Regions from separate parts of the Paenibacillus oryziterrae genome, predicted to be linked through region 1. Evidence: predicted binding sites of a transcription regulator. Region 1 holds the regulator's gene; each other region holds the start of a gene.
The links. Region 1 encodes LexA, which represses DNA repair genes until DNA is damaged. Its sites were predicted from a motif close to CGAACATATGTTCG; they were not measured.
Positions count from the first base shown of each region.

Region 2: a site for LexA is predicted at 1,916-1,929, ahead of recA (recombinase RecA). Genes of this name have one in related genera too.
Region 3: a site for LexA is predicted at 1,505-1,518, ahead of ACAN55_RS10210 (ImmA/IrrE family metallo-endopeptidase). Genes of this name have one in related genera too.

Region 1 covers NZ_JBGJZO010000001.1:203,140-208,193, reverse strand. Annotated here, with positions in the region: gene ACAN55_RS01035 (hypothetical protein) at 1-460, opposite strand, end outside; gene ACAN55_RS01030 (DUF896 domain-containing protein) at 510-719, opposite strand; gene ACAN55_RS01025 (LysM peptidoglycan-binding domain-containing protein) at 818-1,228, opposite strand; gene lexA (transcriptional repressor LexA) at 1,421-2,047, shown strand; gene ACAN55_RS01015 (L,D-transpeptidase) at 2,174-2,512, shown strand; gene ACAN55_RS01010 (LSm family protein) at 2,623-2,862, shown strand; gene ACAN55_RS01005 (hypothetical protein) at 2,991-3,590, shown strand; gene ACAN55_RS01000 (hypothetical protein) at 3,764-3,973, opposite strand; gene ACAN55_RS00995 (cupin domain-containing protein) at 4,039-4,551, opposite strand; gene ACAN55_RS00990 (VanZ family protein) at 4,618-5,054, opposite strand, start outside.
Region 2 covers NZ_JBGJZO010000001.1:91,485-96,538, reverse strand. Annotated here, with positions in the region: gene ACAN55_RS00485 (regulatory protein RecX) at 1-675, opposite strand, end outside; gene recA (recombinase RecA) at 784-1,845, opposite strand; gene ACAN55_RS00475 (competence/damage-inducible protein A) at 2,111-3,388, opposite strand; gene pgsA (CDP-diacylglycerol--glycerol-3-phosphate 3-phosphatidyltransferase) at 3,426-4,013, opposite strand; gene ACAN55_RS00465 (YajQ family cyclic di-GMP-binding protein) at 4,100-4,591, opposite strand; gene ACAN55_RS00460 (hypothetical protein) at 4,758-4,919, opposite strand; gene ACAN55_RS00455 (helix-turn-helix domain-containing protein) at 5,008-5,054, opposite strand, start outside.
Region 3 covers NZ_JBGJZO010000007.1:70,111-75,164, reverse strand. Annotated here, with positions in the region: partial or broken gene ACAN55_RS10225 (GNAT family N-acetyltransferase) at 9-431, opposite strand; gene ACAN55_RS10220 (NucA/NucB deoxyribonuclease domain-containing protein) at 626-1,063, shown strand; gene ACAN55_RS10215 (hypothetical protein) at 1,126-1,371, opposite strand; gene ACAN55_RS10210 (ImmA/IrrE family metallo-endopeptidase) at 1,537-2,067, shown strand; gene ACAN55_RS10205 (hypothetical protein) at 2,140-2,337, shown strand; gene ACAN55_RS10200 (hypothetical protein) at 2,444-2,908, shown strand; gene ACAN55_RS10195 (hypothetical protein) at 3,219-3,419, shown strand; partial or broken gene ACAN55_RS10190 (transposase) at 3,520-3,806, opposite strand; partial or broken gene ACAN55_RS10185 (IS110 family transposase) at 3,880-4,050, opposite strand.

The sequences.
Region 1 (5,054 bases):
CCTCAGTAGCATAACGATTGATCAATTTGGAGAACACCCACTTCGCCCGTTTGTTCTTGTGCTTGATAACCACAGAGCGGCGGGAGAGAATGATTTTCTCGATATCCGCAGGAGCCAGAAAGCGCTCACGGTTAAACTTAAAAGTGGAGAGTCTTGCACGGTCCACCTTCAGGTATGGACGCCGGAAAAAAATAAGCGCTGCGAGAACAAAATAAAGAACGATTCCAAGCCAATTCATCAGGGAACCATTGCCTCTTGTTTCATCGATGCTTCCGACTAACCAGTACATAACTCCAAGCCCGAGCAATACTACAGGGAGAACAATGTTACGTCCTTTGTAAACATCACTGTTCTTGGAGGCAGTGGAATAGGCGTGAATCGAATCCTTACCCGTCTTCTTTCTTAACTTGTTCGCTTGCTTCGTGTTGCGTTGAACCATTCTTTCCCAAGAACGGGCCATGTCATTTCCCCCTAGTCATACTTAAATATCTATGAAAAGGTAACAGGAATTAATGCTTCAATCCCTTGTCGCCTTGTTCACGCCCGTCATTATCAACAATCTCAATGTTGTTCAGTTGTTCACGGAAATTTCTGCGGATGTTCCCCAGATAAATTTCCCGGAGCTTGGCACGTTCCGCCAATTCCTCAGTATTCAGGCCCGCGGTCTTATGTTTGCGTGCCAATTCGTTAATCCGCGCGACCAATTCATCAATATCCACTGCTCTTCCCTCCTTATAAATTCATACTAACTTTGCCATGAGAAAAAGAGCTTGTCAAGGTCTTCCCCCTGCAAGCTCTCTAGTATAGAAAATCCTTCTTAATATATAGGAAGAGATAAGATATCACCGGCTTGAATGTCACTGGTATCCAGCCCGCTGTGCGTTTTAATTCCTTCAATATATACAGCTGTTCTCATGTCGGATGGTTTGTTCTTAAGTGCAATACTCCATAACGTATCTCCAGGTTCAACTACAATGCGTTTATCTTCACGACTGCCGATAGATACCGAACCAGCAAAAACGTTCCCAACAACAGTAAATCCGGAAATCACCAGCATTATAATCATTAGGAGCTTAATCAGATTACCTTGAAGGAACAGCTGAGTTACTCCCGTGGAATTCACATTTGTCTTTCTGAAGCTTATTCCGTTGCCTGAAGCGGACCGATGTCCACTAGAAACCTCCGGAGCCTCTTCATAAATGCTGCGGTAAGTACTGTATTTCAACATGATTCATCGCCCTCCAAACACTTGTTCTTACTTCCAAAATCAATATAACACGAACACATGTTTGAATCAATACTTTTCTCGAACAATTGTTCCCTATTTATTTCTTAGTAGGCAAATTTAGAACTTATGTTTGTGCGAACGGAAGTTCTATGTTATAATTTTCCCAAACATTACTATATGGGGTTGATTCCGATGTCAAAGATTTCGAGTCGCCAGCTGGCGATCCTGGAATTTATACGTAACGAGGTCCGCAGCAAGGGTTACCCGCCTTCCGTACGGGAGATCGGTGAAGCTGTGGGACTAGCCTCCAGCTCTACTGTTCATGGCCATCTCGACCGTCTTGAGAAGAAGGGATTGATCCGCCGTGACCCGACGAAACCTCGCGCAATTGAGCTTCTGGGTCAGGATGATTCCGACAACGTACACCAGTTCGCACAGAGTGTCACACGTGTTCCTGTCGTAGGTAAGGTAACCGCCGGTGTTCCGATAATGGCTACAGAGAATATTGAAGATTATTTCCCTCTTCCTTCTCATTATGTAGGTGACAACAAAGTATTTATGCTTTCTGTCCTCGGTGACAGTATGGTAGAAGCAGGAATTATGAATGGGGATTACGTAATCGTCCGGCAGCAACAGACTGCTAACAATGGCGACATAGTTGTGGCTATGACTGATGAAGATGAAGCAACCGTCAAGACATTCTACAAGGAACGCGATCATATTCGCCTTCAGCCGGAGAATCCGGTGTACGAGCCTCTTCGTCTGAACCGTGTAACTATTCTCGGTAAAGTCGTTGGATTGTTTCGGGACATTCATTAAGAATTATTTGTACTCATCATTTCAAGATACTGAAACAGCCGTCTTCCCATCATTTGGGGAGCGGCTGTTTTTTTAACATCCAGAGCTTTCATCACATATCCTGCTAGCAAAGGAGTGCTGATGACTATGCCCAATGTTCGGATTATTGTGGATTTATCCCAATTTATGCTTTATCTCCTGGATAACGATATCGTCAAAAGAGGGTTCCCTGTAGGAATAGGCACCATGTTAAACCAATCACCTGAAGGCGAATATACTATTATCAACAAACAAGCCCATCCAGGAGGGCCGTACGGGGCTTTCTGGATGGGTCTTTCTAAACCGCATTACGGCATTCATGGAACCAACAATCCAGCTTCGATCGGCAAAAAGGTGTCTCATGGATGCATTCGTATGTATAATGCCGATGTGCTGACACTAGCTTCCCTGGTGAATGTCGGCACAAGGGTAACCATTCGCCAATAGAATCGCCTAAGACTTTAAGTGCAGCTTAATCTATTGACCCCGGTAACTCCGCCGTTACCATCGTTCTCTTTCTCCATAAATTAATTAGGAAAAGGAGGCGACAACTATCTATGGAAGCATATTACAATTGCTTGAGATGTAAAAACAAAAAAGTACGTATCATGACCGTCGACGGACGCCAATACGAAGGTGTCATTGTAGATGTTGACCAGAACAATGTGTATCTGCGGACTGGTTCCAAAGGCAACGTCAAAACCTCGGCCTTTTATCCCGGATTTTACCCTGGGTATTATGCCAATCCGATTTTAACCTTAAGTTTGTTCACTCTGCTGGCTATTGCACTGATCTAATTCCCTAAACTCTCCTTATCTAAGGAGAGTTTTTCTTTGCTAAGAAACCGCGCATTCTTTCACTTGCTAGGCATATCTATTTAATAGAGAGCTCATGCTTCATATTCTGATCCGGGAGATGAACGTACATGCTGATTGTCTTGATGTACCTGTTCACATTCATTGGTGTATCCCTTCTACTGCTGGCTGCCGTCCTTAAACTCAAACGCATGTTCCCCAGAAGTGATCCTGATAAGCTAATTGTAGCCGTTACCGCAGTCCAGAAGAAATTCTCAAAACATTTTATGACTCCAAACCATACCCATATCATAGCACTGGATGATACAGCACGAACCTTATCCATAGGCAGCTTTACCTCAAGTTCCGCCGGACAAACCGCTGCTGTGTTATTGAGTTATGAAGATATCGCAGGCTGCGAGATCCTTGAGAACGCCTTAACGCTGACCAAAGTATCCAGAACCAGCCGGATCAACCGAATCAGTGTCAGCTCAATGACGGATAGAGCGGTAATCTCCGGAAACAATGCATTATACGAAGCGGCAGACAACGCAGAAACGATTCATGAACTTGTTCTTAAAATTTATATCAGCCGTGCAGACCTGCCCAGCTTCCAGATCTCGTTCCTCCCCGGAACGGTACCTATCAGCAAAACAGATATAAGATATTGCCGCGCTTTTGAAGAGTTACTTCAGCTGCATTCATCAATCCGGGCGATTGTCTCTCCCTAAGAAAAATATAAAACGCCAAGCATACAGCCTGACGTCTCAACTCAATAACTAATTATTAAAATTCATCCCAATGATTCCTGCAACAATGCTTGTCACCACATAAAGAATCACCACAAATGCGAGAATATGCACAAAATTAATCGAGTGTTTCACGCATTCACTTCCTTCTCCGATTAATTCTGATCCTTAGGTGCATATGGCTCATGATGTGAACGCTTTTTATCATAGATATATAAATCCAGAGCAGTAATCCCCCTACGGGCCAGCTTGACGAAGAGCACAAATGCATAAATGCCAAGCCCCAATGCTGCCAGCCATATCAGAAAAAAGAAGAGCCCGATTATTCCTCCGTCATAATAAAAACCCGGTTGTTGTACATTCATGTATACCATCTCCCTAAACATAGTCTTTTGAAATCCGCACTCAACTTTTTATCCCAAGCCTATATTCAACCCTCTGTGTTCATCTCGTTTTGCCATTGTTTCCAAATCTCTCTTGTGGCTTGCTCGCCTTCGTAATAATCCGCCTGGTCCACGCTTTGGTAAATTTCTTGATACGGCAGGATATTGATTTTGCCCGAATCTGGATATTCCGCAACATCAATTCCATTGTTCGTGCGAAGATCCAGATACCTGCAAGGTCGATCGGTATGATTGTAGAGCTGATGCGCTCCCTCCGGTCCTGTCTCAAAAAAAATAATATCCCCGGCAGATACCTCATTGAAACCATCCGGCGTTCTTAATATAGCTGCCCCGTCCATTATCACGAATATCTCTTCAGCGTTTCTGTGAAAATGATACGGATACGAATACTTATCCGGATCAAGAGATCTGATATCAAAGATCAAATGCTTGGAGTTCACCACCTCAGCCAGTCGCTCACTGGTATGCCAGGCGAATTCCGGTACCGGAGATTGCCTCTGCTTAAAGGTTACATTATGTTCGTTGAAAATCTTGACCATCCGGACCACTCCCTTTACGGTGTGCATTGCCTTTTTTTCCCTGATACACACATTATTACGGTTATCTTAACGGGTGTCTACCCTTTGTTTACTGTCATAAAAGATCCTCAATACACAATAGCCCATAACTCCACCGAACGTATTCAAGATCAGGTCATCCACATCAAAGGTTCCGATATACAATAGTAATTGAGTCACTTCGAAGCTTAAGCTTAAACCCAAAGAGATCATAAAAACTCTCATGAACGTAATTGCTTGAGGTTTGAACAGATTCGGCAGGAAGAAGCCAAGCGGAATAAATGCCAGAATATTGCCAAGCAAGTTCGTAGAAGCGAATGGATTGCCAAGAGATATGCTGTCCATATCTCTTTTGATTTCCTTAAATGGGGTATAATTGCCGGGCCGGTCGAATATCCGATCAGGATGCTGTATAGACGCATGAAGCTGGTCGAGCAGTAGTTGGATGTCCACAGAACCCCACTTAAAGAGGATCAGCCTGATCA
Region 2 (5,054 bases), 110 kb from region 1:
TTGCAGTACCTGACGCACCATTTCACCTGAATATCCGCGCCGCATCAGATAGGCACCTGTCTTTCTTCTTTTGTCCGGAACCTCGCCCCGGATCAGTTGCCATTTCTTGCGGGCCAGATGCAGTGCACTCTCTTTCTCCTGATCAGGACTGATCTGTTCAAGCGCTTCAGTGATTAATGATTTGTCGATCCCCTTCTCACGCAGCTCCTGGCGGATCCACATCTTCCCCTTGCGTTGATTGGTAATTCTCTGCTCCGCCCACTGCATCGCATAGGCCGGATCGTCGATATACTTCTCCTGCTGCAGCCGCTGAAGGGTTTCTTCTATAATAGTCTCCCCGATTTCCTTCTGCCGTAAACGGCGTTTCATTTCCAGTACCGTTCTGGGTTTAAGTCCCAGATACCGCAGCCCTTCGACATATGCCCGCTGGCGTTCGTCCGCAAGCACAATGGACTCCAGATCAGACTTCATAAATCGGCTTCCTGTGGTCATCATATATTTAATCATTACATCTTCATGAACGGTCATTATATGCGGACCGAAATGAATAGTGTATCTGTGATCCCGTTTCTTCTGCCGCTCTACTCTGGTGATCTCCAGCGGCTCATGTTCAGGAAATCCGGCAAGAATGTCTTCTTCCTGCTTATCTTCTCCAAATTCTGAATCCAGTTGTATAACCATCTCAGTGCATCACCTCGCTGCAAGCCTTACCATATTAAAAGCTCTATATTGAATGAAAGACGCCCTGACATGATCATGCACAGGGCGTCCAGACATTTGTAATTATTCGATTTCTAAAAGTGCTTCTTCTTCCGCTTTCTCAGCTTCAAGCTCCGATGCGCTTGGCGCAGCCACCAGAGTGCTTAGATTGCTTGCTTCACGGATCTTATTCTCGATCACTAACGAAATTTCCGGATGCTCTTTCAGGAACTGCTTCGCATTCTCGCGTCCTTGACCCAAACGCTCACCTTCGTAAGAGTACCAAGCTCCGCTCTTGTTCACGATATCCATTTCTGTACCGATATCAACAAGACTGCCTTCTTTGGAAATTCCTTCACCGTACATAATATCTACATCCGCTTGTTTGAACGGAGGAGCCACTTTATTCTTCACTACTTTAATCTTGGTGCGGTTACCAACCACATCATTACCCATCTTGATACTTTCAACACGGCGAACATCCAGCCGTACAGAAGAATAGAATTTCAGCGCGCGTCCACCCGGCGTTGTCTCCGGATTACCGAACATCACACCGATCTTCTCACGAAGTTGGTTAATGAAAATTGCGATTGTATTCGATTTATTAATCGCTCCTGAGAGCTTCCGAAGAGCCTGGGACATCAGACGGGCCTGTAGGCCGACGTGAGAGTCTCCCATGTCACCTTCAATCTCTGCTTTAGGAACCAATGCTGCTACAGAGTCAACAACAATGATATCTACCGCTCCGCTGCGGACCAGAGCTTCGGCAATTTCAAGCGCCTGCTCACCGGTATCCGGCTGCGAAAGAAGGAGTTCATCAATATTAACACCAAGAGCCTTAGCATATTTAGGATCCAGAGCATGCTCCGCATCGATAAAAGCAGCTTGTCCTCCGGCTTTCTGTACCTCAGCGATAGCGTGCAAAGCAACCGTTGTTTTACCGGAAGATTCCGGTCCGTATACTTCAATAATCCGTCCCTTAGGGAACCCGCCTATACCTAGCGCTATATCCAATGCCAAAGCTCCGCTCGGTACAACTTCCACCTGCATATGAGAGGATTCTCCCAGCTTCATGATTGAGCCTTTACCATATTGTTTCTCTATTTGACGAAGCGCCATCTCCAGCGCTGCACGACGATCTGACAATCAGATCACTTCCTTCACTGTTTATATTTATTATAATACCGTGTTTTGGAGGTCTTGCCAAGCTTTTTTTCGAACATACATTCGTTTTTTTTGCCATACACTTCTGCTATCCCTTTTATTGTAAACCTCCTCTCCCCACAGATACAACTAAATATTCAGATCATACGTTCCCATTAAAAAAAGAAGAACCGCGGCAATGAAATCTCAATGCCACGGTTCTTCCGCATAAAACTATTATATTCACTTTAGCAATTCATTGCAAATCTTAACCGTTAGACAGCGAATTCATCCGACGCTGCTCCAGTCTACGCCAGAGGCGATACAGCAATGCTTTGACAGAGCGCAGCCGGATGTTCTCACGCGTTCCCTGTAAATGAAGCTCGAACACCTCCGTCGGCTGGCCCCGTTCGGCGATCCCGATAAAGACAAGTCCCGCCGGTTTGCGTTCGGAATAGCCTGGACCAGCTACCCCGGTAACCGATAATCCGAAATCTGCGTCAGCCATCATCCGGACCTGTTCCGCAAGTACCTCTGCCACCTCGCGGCTAACAGCTCCCGGAGCGTCATTTCCTTCCAGCATGGCTGATGGCACATGAAGTAGCTTCTTTTTCATCTCATTGGAGTAACAGACAACTCCACCGTGGAACATACTCGAGCTGCCCGGGATACTCGTTATCGTCTCCATCAGGAGCCCTCCGGTACAGCTCTCCGCGCAGCTCAGCGTCAATCCGGCGTCAGTCATCCAGTCAACAATCAGCTTCTCCAGAGGAACATCCACGCTGGCATACATATGCTCAGGAAGAATGCTCCGAATTTCTTCTTCCAGAATGCTGAGCCTTTCCATGGCTTCATGCTCCGTAGCAGCCTTGGTGGAGATCCGTACGGTGACTTCTCCTTCTTTGGCATAAGGCGCGATCGTAGGGTCTGTCTGATTACGGATAAGATCGATCAGCTTATCCTCCAATAGCGATTCGCCAATTCCGGCGAATTTAAGCATTTTGGAGTACAGGGGCATTTCACCTGTCAGTGCATGCTGCAAAAGCCAAGGCTTCGCTTTGTCTATAAACATCGGCTTCATTTCCCGCGGAGGTCCGGGAAGCACGATATAATATTTATCCTCATGCGCAAGCGCAAGACCCACAGCCAGTCCGGTTTCATTCGGCAGAGGAGTAGTCCCATCAATAATAAGAGCCTGCTTGCGGTTATTTTCGGTCATGAACATACCGCGTTCGTCAAAAAAACGTTGGACATGATCCATGGCCAGTGTATCCATATGTAAGTTTCTTCCCAGTGTTGCAGCAAGGCCTTCTTTCGTCAGATCATCTTCGGTCGGACCTATCCCGCCTGTAAACAAAATGAGATCTGCACGGCTCTTCGCGATTTCAATGGCCTGCTGTAGGCGCATACGGTTATCACCAACCACCGTCTGGAAATACACATCGATTCCCATAGCAGCAAGCTCCACCGATAAAAATTGGGCGTTACTGTTAACGATTTGGCCGAGCAGCAGCTCTGTACCGACCGCAATAATTTCCGCTTTCATAGCTGCGCCTCCGATTTTAGAGAATATTTAGCCATGATTAGGCATTGTTAAGCTGAAGCAAATCCTTATTCTTGACAAAGTAATCCACACCCGAGTAGAGTGTCACAATTGCAGCCGCCCAGATCGCAATCTCATCCAGAGGAATATCAATAAATTCGAACGGGAAATTGTTCAGCAACAGCAGCGATATGGCTACAATCTGGATAACCGTCTTGATCTTACCCCATTGGCTGGCTGCAACCACTTTACCTTCGAGCAGAGCGACCTGGCGCAGCCCGGTTACGGCGAACTCACGACTGATAATGACCACTGCGATCCATGACTCGCATCTGCCCATTTGTACAAGAGAAATCAGCACAGCCGATACAAGCAGCTTGTCAGCAAGCGGATCAAGCAATTTGCCAAGGTTAGTGACCATGTTATACTTACGCGCGATATATCCGTCTATTCCATCGGTGCTTGCGGCAAGCAGAAAGATAACCGCGGCAGCGAGATGGTTAACGGATAACTGGAACGAACCCCAATGAATAGGTTCCGGATAAAAGCTGAAATTCCCCAGTAGAAAAAACATCATAATAGGAATGAGACAAATACGTGCTAGTGTAATTCGGTTGGGCAAGTTCACAGAAGTTCCTCCCTGACAAGTTATTCATAACAGAAAGCACCCCGCAATAGTTAGTGCTGCAACCAGCACTGCGGGGCACAAGAACCTTACTTTAGATTGTTAAACTGCAAATCCAGCGGTAAATCAGCCTTGCGCAAAAGCTGGATAATTTGCTGAAGATCATCACGGCTTTTACCGGTCACCCTAATGGTATCGCCCTGGATTTGGCTTTTCACTTTAAGTTTGGAATCACGGATCAGGATATTGATTTTCTTGGCATTCTCCTGATCGATTCCTTGCTTCAGACCCAGCCGCTGGCGTACAGTTCCCAGAGAAGCAGGTTCGATTTTACCGAAATCAAGGTTCTTCAGCGTAATGCCCCGTTTCACCATCTTGGTCTGCAAAATGTCAATGACTGCGTTCAGCTTATATTCATCTTCTGAAGCAATGATCAATGCGTCCTTTTCCAGCTTCAGGCTGCTTTTGCTCCCTTTAAAATCAAAACGGTTCTCGATTTCCCTCTCGGTCTGGTGAACCGCATTAGTCAGCTCCTGCATATCCATCTTAGATACGATATCGAATGAACTTTCCGAACTCATTAATCCACGTCCTTTTCCAACATTTATTCTTTTCCTATTATATGAGAAAGAGGCCCGCAAGTCTAATTCTGCAAGAAGAAAAAGGAAACCCCTTTATTTTCAAATAAAAAGGCACAAAAACACGTCTCCCCGAGATACCTTCATCATCAGGGAGACGTCAGACAAGCTATCTGCTTCGGGCAGGGCTCCGGAACATGTCCAGAATCCCGAGCACAATATGTGCCAGACCGAAGCCGAGAATTCCATATCCCCAGGCACTCGGCGTAAGATAATAGCCGAGGAGACTGACGATAATACCTAGGACCGTAACAATCCAACTGACAGTCATTGAAATACACACACCTCACTTTGGCGTAAGAACTGTAATTCATTCTTAGGTTATCCAAAAAATGAGAGTCTATTCTCCAATGAGATTATTATTCACTAGTAATACTGCCTTCTGTTGTTGGCTGCTCCTCAGTAC
Region 3 (5,054 bases), on a different contig from region 1:
TATAGGTTCTACACGCTCTCGTACAACGCACGAAATTCATCTTCCAGCATGGACATCGTAATCATGTCGTGGAATTCCCCATCCTGATACAGGGCATCCCGCTCGATTCCCTCCTGACGGAAGCCCAATTTCTTATATACATGAATAGCCCGCGGATTAAAAGCACAGACCCCCAGGTGAATCCGGTGCAGGTGCATGGTATTAAAACCGTACCTGAGCATATGTAGCATTGCCTCCGAACCATAGCCTTTACCTGTAAAACGAGCCCCGTCTAGCGCAATACGGGTATTGGCGCTGCGATTTATAAGGTCTACGTCGTTAAGTACAACCTCTCCGGCAAACTCACCCGTTTCTTTAGTAATAATCATGAAATCCGCACGTTCTTCGCTGGGCACTCCAATTTTGGCAAGCCAGGCAACAATTTGTTCCCTTGTGAAATCATCCTGTGAATATAAGGCGTTTCCTGTTCAGACATCCTTACAGCCACCTTTACTTTTATGTAGACTATCTCATTTGTGTCTTAACTTTGATGTATCTTTTCAGGAGAGCAAATTCAGCAACAGCCCATGCAGAGCCGCTCTATATAAGCTATACTGATTCTAGCATATTAAGGAGGAAGCATACATTGAAAGCACGTAAATTACTAGGAAGCCTCATTATCCTTCTGCTGCTCGCCGCATTCACGTATTGGTTCAAAGATGATACTCCGGTCTCAAATGATCTATCCCCTGCCGATTCAGAGGTTGTACAGCTTGTCTTCCCGCAGGACCGTTATCCAAAGACAGCAGAACATATCCAGGATGCCATCAATAATGGAGAAGCAGCAATATGTACGATCGACCGCGACGGTGCGGAGGAGAACCGCAGCCTATCCCTAAAGGGTATCCCTACCAAAAAAGGCTATGACCGCGATGAGTGGCCTATGGCGATGTGTCAGGAGGGCGGCGAAGGAGCAGATATCGCATACGTGCGTCCAAGTGACAACCGGGGGGCAGGAAGCTGGATCGGCAATCAGCTGGAGGACCTTCCGGACGGCACACGCGTAGAGTTTTTGTTCAAATGAGTCCATACATATAAGCGGCTCCTGTCCGGTTAGTGCCCGGCAGGAGCCGCTTTACGCTTTTTTTAGAATATACAGGCTTTTAAGATAATGACCAGCAGGATGAAGAGTACCAGAATCGCATTTGTGGAAGTTGCCCAAGGATTAACCACCGGTGCTACTGGACAATCATGGGCAGGACCCACGTTAGTAGGGCCCATATTGGGAGCCATATAAGCTGGACCCACATTAGCAGGACCCATATTCGGACCCATATAAGCAGGACCCATGTTGGCAGGACCCATATTTCCACCGTAGCTTTCATTCACCATAATAATAAACCTCCCCTTTAGTAATGACTACAGCACAGAATATGTGACGATAGTCTATGCCGTATGGGCAGAATGGCAAAGAATAGAAGCAACACTTGATATTCGACTTGAATTGCATTATCCTTATATAACAAGAACATTTGTTCGGGATAATGAGGTGATTGGATGAAATCATATTATCAAATGACGACCTTGGAGAAATGGACCGAAGACCTTTTTTCTAGAATTGGTGTTGCTGAACCGTCTCAAATATCCATTGGTTATCTAGCGGATGCCATGAATATCGAGCTTCATTATTTGGATACAGGAACCAAAGGAATCGAGGCTTCGGCTGGCAGGTACAGCATGTTTCTGGACAAGCGGCTTCCACCTGAAATGCAGCGTCTGGAGTTTCTGCATGAGCTTTGCCACTTGCTGCGGCACGCAGGTCCAAATCATCTGATGCCGGCACAATACAGCCAAGCCGAAGAAGATGAAGCCGACCGGTTCATCCTCTATGCGACCATGCCTTACTCCATGATATCATCAAGAAACCTGCCGGAGCTTCGAGGCGAAGCAGCAGCCTTCCTCTCCAGCGAATTTCGGGTACCTACTGAGCTCGCAGTGCAGCGGGTCGACCAAATTCAGCGGCGTATCTTCCAAGGGCAGCTACTGGCTGTCATGGAGTCTCAGAACGAGAAGCACCCCGTGCGCTGAAGCATGAATAATAACATTGTGTTCATTCCGCTCATTTAGTAGAATCAAATTAAAAATTGATGGGGGAACAGAATGCAAACCGTAGTCATTATTGTATTTCTAGTGTTTTTGCTATACGTTTCAATTAAAAGACATCGCCATATAAGAAGACCCGAAGTTCGCCAGAAGCTTCCGCGTAAAACGCTGCTCTTTATCGAAATCAGCAACTACGCGACGTTTGTTTTATTCGGAATTATGGTAGTCCTGGGGATTATTCAATACTTAACTTAATCGTTGATATTCGAGAGTACCGCAAAAGTTTGTGAAATGGCTTCTGCGGTATTTTTTTAACGTTTATAACCTTCATAGCAAAACCCTCAACCGATGAGGAATCAAGATGGAGTCTATTATGAAAAAATTCTTTATCTTTCTGTTCGTTGTAAATTTACTGAGTGCTTGCAGTCCTTCCAAAGAGACACAGGCGTCCGAATTAAAAATCCAGGCCGATCAGCATTACAACAATGGCGATTTGAAAAGTGCAGAAGCCGTTTATGAAAAGTCACTCCAACTAGTGGAAGATCCTCAGGTACGCCAGAAGTTAACAACAACTAAAAGTGAAATCACTGCTCTTGCGGCCGTAAGGAGCTCAATCGATGAGCTTCGGACTGCAATGCTTGAGATGGAGCGGTCTGCCGATCTAAATGAAGGCTTGGCTACAGCTAAAAAAATCGAAAAAATCGCAACTGATCTTCCTTATATATCTGCCCCCAAGGATACTAAACTTGAAAAATATCTAAAAGAGCTAAAAAGAGATAAATACTTATTTCTTGTAAAAGCAAACGCCGGGATGTTTTTTAGATGACATCGAAGACTTGGAGACAAGCCCGGATTCTGAAGGATACTATTTGAAGTTAATACAGTCCATTCAAATTTTTTTAGAGAAACATCCTGCAATCGTTAATTACAGATAGACGTACCCCCCGACCAATCGGTTATGCACCGACCTCTCTAACCATCATGTGGCACTTGTAAGCAGTTAATTAGCAGGGTTTTTACCCATATTTTCGGATTGCTGTAGATATGATTCCACTTCTTACTATGAATTTTGATACTCCCAAATAGATTATTGCTATTGCTAGATATAATAACAATAAAACTTTTGGAGGATTGTCGTGGCTATATTTATTATATTAATTGTAGGGTGGATAGCTGTTTACTTTATATCTAAGGGGACAGGAGATAAACACGGGCAAGATAAGGCAGAACACATGTTAACAAGCGGTTTGGGGTTCAGAGGATGCGGTGTTATTATCTTAATAGTTCTTGTTATTGTAGTGGTTCTTTTTTTCTATCTTTTAAGTCTATTCGAATAATAGCGTTATATCGATACATATAAATTGCCCCGCCACTCATAACAGGGGGGGGCATTTACAAACCTCAATACTTTTGATTTTCACTCCTTCCCATTTAAAACTAAAAAGTGTAGGGTTGCCCTTTCTTAAGCATAGCGTATACGTGATGGAGTAACTTGTTGGCGCAAGCGATCACAGCTATTTTATGAGGCTTTCCTTCACTCTTTTTTCTGTCGTAATACTCCTGAGTCGAGGGTATAATTCTCCTCGCTAGCCGCATGTTACCGCTAAATACATCGCTCATCCTAGTGGTTTGGATCCTCGTTTCGTGATCTTGTTATGAGTGGCCACAAACTTTCCTGAACTGAAGACACTTGGATCAATTCCGGCGTATACCACCAGTTTTTTGAAGCCTGGGTGGCCGCTTTCACCATGTGTAGCCAATCTTCTAGCAAATTCAAGGACGTTTTGGAATATAAATCTATGAATACGCCCTCATAACTTGTTTTCGTCCAGGATGGACAGACCAGTTCTCTTCCTGGCAGTATAGATCTGCTAAATACCAGGCATCTGATGCGTCCGTTTTGACTTTACGTAATTCGGTTCTTCTTGCTCGCTGGGCCTGCAACGGGTTGAAGAGAATGACCTCATATCCAGCCTGTCGCTAATAAATTCTTCCTTCATAAATATTTTGTTCATTACGCACTCACCTTTTGACTTTGTTTATTGAAAACACATAGACAAGAGAAAGTTTCACTTTGGTAAATTCCAGGTTTTCGGTTCTATATGTTTCTTCTTTCGAAAGAATGCTCTCAACCAGTGTTCTTCTTTCCTATCATCGAGTATTTGTCTTATTCCATGAATAAGAACTTTCGATCTACTCTCTTCTTCACGGCTCATATTTCGCAATAGGTTGTAGAATTCATTTCCCATTTGGCATCTGTCTCCTTAGGAGTATAAAAATAATCTATAATCACATTAAATTAGGGCGTGTCTGAAAACTTTTCATTGAGTAATTTGAAAATGGCAGCTACGTATACAAACGCCAAAAATGACTTAGCCAACTTGTCGAAACAGTGGTCACGTGGCGAAAATGTTTGATTTTATTGAAAAAGCACTCCACTAAGTGTCGCTCTTTGTTCTGATTATGACTTCCTGTAATACCAAGCTTATGAAGTAATCGATCGCTGGAACGGAATCGTAGACTTGACCACCCGTCAGAAAGAAAAACGAGCGGATTTTCTAATCTAACGACGACGGTATGAAGTTTGGTTGTTTTTCCGCCACGACTGACGCCGATGTGCTGATTCATTTCGTGTCCTTCAACGTTTTTTAGCGCCGGCACTATGTTGATGGGCTTTGACCGATGTAGAATCAATGCTCAAGTTAAACATGGTTCTTTCACTTAATTTTGACCTGTTTTATAGGGTAGAAATATGCCCTTTTGATCCCACTCTTCATCGCTTATTACGTACCGTCTTTGAATCATGCTTGATGCTCCAATCATTTTTTCTCAAGACACATTCTAATTGAAAAAAATGTCGATTAATACTATTTCAATCCTCCTTTTGTCCTTATTTTTGTTGTTTATTAATATAAATTAGTTCAATTGTACCACACCATTAAGACAAATAAATACAATAAACGACAAAAAAA